DNA from 2 places in the Streptococcus lingualis genome. Region 2 is predicted to be linked to the other one. Evidence: predicted binding sites of a transcription regulator. Region 2 holds the regulator's gene; the other holds the start of a gene.
What was found. The regulator NrdR, encoded in region 2, represses ribonucleotide reductase genes. The targets are predictions, from matches to a motif close to ACACNATATATNGTGT.
Positions count from the first base shown of each region.

Region 1: a site for NrdR is predicted at 1,886-1,901, ahead of nrdH (glutaredoxin-like protein NrdH). Genes of this name have one in related genera too.

Region 1 covers NZ_CP139419.1:1,498,014-1,501,325, forward strand. Annotated here, with positions in the region: gene ptsP (phosphoenolpyruvate--protein phosphotransferase) at 1-1,285, opposite strand, end outside; gene SM123_RS07185 (phosphocarrier protein HPr) at 1,290-1,553, opposite strand; gene nrdH (glutaredoxin-like protein NrdH) at 2,018-2,236, shown strand; gene nrdE (class 1b ribonucleoside-diphosphate reductase subunit alpha) at 2,351-3,312, shown strand, end outside.
Region 2 covers NZ_CP139419.1:643,622-646,933, reverse strand. Annotated here, with positions in the region: gene dnaI (primosomal protein DnaI) at 1-529, opposite strand, end outside; gene SM123_RS02940 (replication initiation and membrane attachment family protein) at 530-1,708, opposite strand; gene nrdR (transcriptional regulator NrdR) at 1,709-2,182, opposite strand; gene SM123_RS02930 (endonuclease/exonuclease/phosphatase family protein) at 2,347-3,159, opposite strand; gene SM123_RS02925 (PTS transporter subunit IIBC) at 3,245-3,312, opposite strand, start outside.

The DNA.
Region 1 (3,312 bases), 850 kb from region 2:
CGATGTCGTCTGCAACAGCAACACCTTCCGCAAGCAATTTAGCCTTTTCTTCTTCAAGAATACCTTTAGCTGTACGGAACTCAGTCAACAAAGCAACCATTGGGAACATGATCCGCAATTTACCGTGAACAGATGCACGAAGCAAAGCACGCAATTGTGTACGGAACATTTGATTACCAGTTTCAGAGATAGAAATACGCAAAGCACGGAAGCCTAAGAATGGGTTCATTTCTTTAGGAAGGTCGAAGTAAGGAAGTTCTTTATCCCCACCAATATCCATTGTACGAACAACCACAGGTTTACCATTCATACCTTCAAGAACAGCTTTGTAGGCTTCGTATTGGTCATCTTCAGTAGGGAAGTCTTGAGAATCCATGTACAAGAATTCTGTACGGTAAAGACCAACAGCTTCTGCACCATTATCGTTTACACCTTCAACGTCTTTAGGTGTACCGATGTTGGCAGCCAACTCGAAGTGCTTTCCATCAGCAGTCACTGTTTTCGCATCTTTAAGGAGAGCCCATTCAGCTTTTTGTTTAGCATAAGCTTCACCAGCTGCTTTGAACTCTGCAATCTGTTCTTCAGTAGGGTTGATCACTACTTCACCAGTGATCCCTGAAACAGCCAAAACATCGCCATCTTTGACAAGTTCTGTGATGTTATTTGTACCAAGAACAGCTGCGATTTCAAGTGTACGAGCCATGATAGCTGAGTGACTTGTACGTCCACCGATATTCGTAACAAAAGCTTTTACATACTTTTTGTTCAACTGTGCTGTATCAGATGGAGTCAAGTCATGCGCCACCACGATTGCTTCTTCATTGATAGAAGCAGGGTTTGGCAATTTCTTACCAAGCAAGTTGGCAAGGACACGTTTGGTAACGTCACGAATATCTGCTGCACGTTCTTGCATGTAAGGATTGTCTTCCATTCCTTCAAAGATCGCAATGAACATGTCAGTGACTTCTTTCAAGCCAGCTTCTGCATTGATTTTTTTCGTACGAATTGTTTCTTTGATCTGACCAATCATTTCAGGGTCAGCAAGAACCATCATATGCGCATCAAAAACTTGCGCTGCTTCTTCACCAAGGCTTGCTACTGCATTCTCCCGAATAAGAGAAAGCTCGTTTTGTGAAGCTTCAAGAGCTGCATCCAAACGAGCTTCTTCTGCACTTGTATCTTCGACTGAAACAGTCTCAAATGATAAGTCTGGTTGAATGAGCAAATATGCCTTAGCAACGGCAACACCGTCAGATGCTGCAATTCCTTTTAGCATTTTTGTCATATTTTTAAGCCAATCCTTCTTTAGTCATTGTTTCTGAGATAGCTGCGATAGCATCATCAGCGTCAGCACCTTCTGCAGAGATTACAACGTCTGCTCCTTGACCAACACCAAGGCTCATAACACCCATGATTGATTTCAAGTTAACTGATTTACCTTTGTATTCAAGAGTAATATCTGAAGCAAATTTGCTAGCAGTTTGAACCAACAAAGTTGCTGGACGTGCGTGGATACCTGTTTCTGCCACGATGTGGAAATCTTTAGAAGCCATAGTTTGACTCTCCTTTTTAAAAATAGTTTTTGAGTTACCTTTTGATAACCCTTACAATTTGGTATTATATCATCTTTTGAAATTTTTTTCAAGATTTTTATCACTGACTTACAGAAAAAGACTGCGAAAAATCCCAATTTAGATACATTTTAAGAAGCACCTGAAGAACAGAGAAAATATCTTTTCAATTTTCTACTATATTATAAGTAACATTTTCCTCCGCTTTCAATGAAAAGAAGCTCTTGAACCACAGGATATTGATTCACCAAAAAATTATAACTAATTAAAGATGCTTTAAAGCCTATTCCTATCCCATTTCTTCGATTTTCAAAGCACAATATATTGTGCTTTGAAAACTCCATTTCATATCTTTGCACAATATTTAGTTTTATTTTGTTGACAAGTTGCTGGATTTTGTTTATACTGTTTACAGATTTATATTTCGATAGGAGAACGGAAAAGAAATGGTAACCATTTATTCAAAAAATAATTGTGTTCAATGCAAAATGACCAAGCGATTCCTCGATAGCAATCATGTGGAATACCGCGAAATTAACTTAGATGAACAGCCAGAATTTGTAGAGCATGTTAAGAACCTTGGCTTCAATGCTGCTCCAGTAATTCAAACACCGGATGAAGTATTTTCTGGTTTTCAACCAGCTAAGTTGAAGAAACTTTCTTAATAAACACAGTATTTTGCTTAAATAGGGTCTAGCGTTAGCAACCTAACACTAGACTTTTTACTTGTAAAGAGAGGACTTCTCCTCTTCATTTTTTTGAACTAGAAAAGGATTATTATGGGATTAAAATCTCTTGAAGATGTGACGTATTTTCGTCTTAACAATGAAATCAACCGTCCAGTAAACGGCCAAATCATGCTTCATAAAGATAAAGAAGCTTTGGATGCGTTCTTTAAAGAAAATGTTGTACCAAATACTAAAGCCTTTGACTCGATTACAGACAAGATTCAGTACCTTCTCGAGCACAATTACATTGAGAGAGCTTTTATCGAGAAATACCGTCCTGAATTTTTAGAGGAATTGGCCCAATTTATCAAAGACCAAAACTTCCAATTCAAGTCCTTCATGGCAGCCTACAAATTCTATAACCAATACGCTTTGAAAACAAATGATGGAGAATACTATCTTGAAAGCATGGAAGACCGTGTCTTCTTCAATGCTCTCTATTTTGCAGATGGAAATGAAGCTATCGCGCGAGACATCGCAAACGAAATTATCCACCAACGCTACCAACCAGCTACTCCTTCTTTCTTAAATGCTGGTCGTGCCCGCCGTGGAGAATTGGTTTCATGTTTCTTGATCCAAGTAACTGATGATATGAACGCGATCGGACGTTCCATCAACTCTGCCCTTCAACTTTCACGTATCGGTGGTGGGGTTGGGATTTCCCTCAGCAACCTTCGTGAAGCTGGAGCACCAATCAAAGGGTATGAAGGAGCCGCTTCTGGGGTCGTACCTGTTATGAAACTCTTCGAAGATAGCTTCTCTTACTCTAACCAATTGGGACAACGCCAAGGGGCTGGGGTGGTTTACCTCAATGTCTTTCACCCAGACATCATCGCCTTCCTTTCTACTAAGAAAGAAAATGCTGATGAAAAGGTTCGGGTTAAGACTCTCTCACTTGGTGTCGTCGTGCCAGATAAGTTCTACGAGTTGGCTCGTAAGAATGAGGAAATGTACCTCTTCAGCCCTTACTCTGTGGAACGTGAATACGGAGTGCCATTCAACTACATCGACAT
Region 2 (3,312 bases):
CGGATAAATCATGAGCCAAGGCTGCCATCATGTAGCTCTTTCCTACTCCGAAATCACCATAGAGGTAGATCCCCTTTTGATATTCAGGATAGTTGGCCACAAAATTAGCTAATTCTTCAAAGGCCTCAAATCGCCCCTTATCATCGAGTTCCACCTTGGCTAGACTCGCTTCTTTCAAGGTTGAAGGGAGATTGATCAAGTTGAGACGTTGGTTGATCGCAGCTCGTTTTTGGGCTTCGATTAACTCTGGCGTTTCCTCATAAGCGACATCCGCATAGCCTTCATTCATGGTGAGGATGGGCTTATAACCTTTGGCAATATAATCCGGATCTCCCAATAAGAAACGGTTGCGTTCACTAATGTATTGATTAAATTTTGAAATACTCCGTCGAATTTCTTGTTCAGACAAAGACTGGTCCTTGATAAAGGCAGCCACTTCTTGGTCTGCCAAGATCTGTGCGACCAAATCCTCATAGTTAAATTGACGCGCACGGTTCATGTGAGACATGGTTTGACCTACACTTTCCATCTACTCACCTCCTTGATTCAGTTTTTCTAATAGGCGTTGTTTCTCTTTAGCAAGATCCACCTTTTCTGCTTGACTGGTTTGATTTTGATAGTTTGGTTGGCTCCACTTGGGAACATTGCTGTTCTTGCCCTTGGCTGATGTAGGACTCGTCCCCTTGTTTCCTTGAGCTTTAGCTTGTTCCTGGCGTTCTCGAACTTTTAAAATCGCTAGTTCTGCACTGTTGACCCCTTGATAAGAAAAATCATTTCCCACCTTCAAAGCATACTTTTCATTGAGATTAGCAGACTGGGTCTTGTTAAAGGTCAACAACAAGATAATATTGATCACCTCGTCTAGTAAGCCTAGATCAGCTAACTTGGATAATGTCTTGCGTTCGCTCTGCGTAATGGTCGCATTGCGCGCCTTCTTAATCTCTGCTAGAAATTGTAGGCTGGATTTTGCCTTAGCTTCCCTCAGAATGGTTTCTTCCTGACGGCTATAGGACATGCGTGGTTGCTCTTGGCTCGCCTGAGCCAACTTTTGCTTCATTCTCTTTGGAGAGACAATCCGGTCTACAGCTGTTTCTTTCGCTAAAAGATAAGTTTCATACCAGGTCCATTGTTGCTCTTCTGCGATGGCAAAGAGGGCTAGGGTTGCTTCTCCTTCATCCACAAAACGAAGTCCATCACGCCCCATCATTCGCTTAAACATCTCCATATCAAACTGCTGTTTCTTACTTGGAAGAACAGTCACCTCCCCAGCATCTAGTCCAAAGACTTGCGAGAAGGAAACTTGCCGTCTAGTCCCTAAAGAGCGTGCTGGGAGCAGATCCTCCACGGCCTTTTCCCCAATCTTTTTTTCAAGCAAGCGTTTGAAAACAGCATTCGAAAAAAATTGTTCTGAGGCAAGAGGAGCATGTAACTGGATGGTGATCCCAACTTCTTCCTCATAGAGATCGATCAACCCCATAGCAATTAAGCGATCAAAGGCGAGTAGCAACTGTGGAAATCCTATATTTAAGTGATTGAGGATTTGAGCAAGTAAATATTGTTTTTCACCCTGATCATAAGAGGCGAGCAGATAACGATAAACTGCTACTGTTTCCGTCTCCAAAATAGGCAGGTAATACTGCTCCAATGCAGCCCCTGCCGGTGGAAGAAGATTATTTTTTAAAAATGCGAAAGGCGTATTGGGCTTCATCTATTTTTCCTTTTTCTTCTTGGTTCCCTTCGTAATTTGTTTCAAGAGGGTCTCTAACTCACCGACATCCTTGAAACTCCGGTAAACACTAGCAAAACGGACATAGGTGATCTCATCTAGATCTGCTAACTCATCCATGACCAACGAACCAATATATTCACTGTTGATTTCATTATCACTTTGGCTGCGAACCTTTTGCTCGATCCGGTTTACAATTTCTTCGATTTCGTCACTAGAAACAGGCCGTTTTTGAGCTGAGCGGATAATACCATTAAAGATTTTATCACGAGAAAATTGCTCGCGTGTCCCATCCTTTTTGACGACCACTAGAGTCCGCTCTTCCACTCGTTCGTAGGTAGTAAAGCGATAATGGCACTCTTCGCATTCCCTGCGACGACGGATGGTATTCCCATCTTCAGCTTGTCGACTATCCACCACACTAGACTTACTTCCACCACATTTTGGACAACGCATTTGCTACCTCCTTAAACTGTTTTAACACTTCATTTTACCATAAATTGAATCGTAAAGAAAGCAGAAGAACAGGAGAATCCCCTATGCTTGCTCCTCATTGATCCATAAAAAAGAGTCGAAGGACGATTGAATAAAATCGTTTTCCTTTCGACTCTCCATTTATATTAAAGTGATAATTCGGCTTCTAAGCCATAGTGATCACTGACATGGGGTTTGTTTTGATCATCAAAAATGACATGTAGACGCTGGATGTCCCATTCTGGACTTGCAAAGACGTAATCGATTCGCAATGGAACTTGATTATCCGTCCAGCCATCGATTCCAGGACCTACAGTATAAGTCCCCTTTGTTTCTTTAGCTTCGATAAAGCTGTCTTGAAGCTTAAGGGAACTGGATAGAATCGTCTCATACCCTTCTTGACCGGCAGGATTATTGAAATCACCAGCTAGAATAAAGGGTTTGCCTACTTGGCTGAAGTAGTTCTCAATGCGTGGCCACTCAAATTGGAAACCTTTGTCCCACCAAGAAAGATGGACGCTGGCAACAGCAATCTCTTTGCCATCTACACTTGTATGGGCAACGGCTACTCGACGAGTATGGTAGTCCGTTGGATCATCCATATTGGATACCAAAATCTCATCCGCCTTCAAGGGTTGACGCGAAAGAACGGCCACACCCTCATTGAGGTGATCATAGCCAATATGGTTATAAGCCCAAGTCCAATAATAGTGGAGTCCTTGAGCAGCTAACTCTTCTACCAATACGCGAACAAAGTGATCTTTGTGAATGGCTACAGATGATGGCAAGGCTTGATAATACTCATCTGTTTCGACTGCTTCTGAGCCCATTTCTTGATTGACCTCTTGGAAACAGATCACATCATATTGCGCTTCCAAAATTTGTTCCTTGAGGGTTTCAAATTTTTGCTGAGCATTCTCTTCCATCCAACTATGGGAATTTAATGTTAAAAATTTCATCCCCTGATTTCTCCTTCTCTCCAAATCAAGAAACGGCAAGAGGCCGGGTGCACTGCCCCAACCTCATTTTCTTTGCCGATGTCTTTTATAATTCTACTGTTGCAACTGGCGCATTTGCTGCCAATTTACCAGTATGTTCGACCTTAACGGATT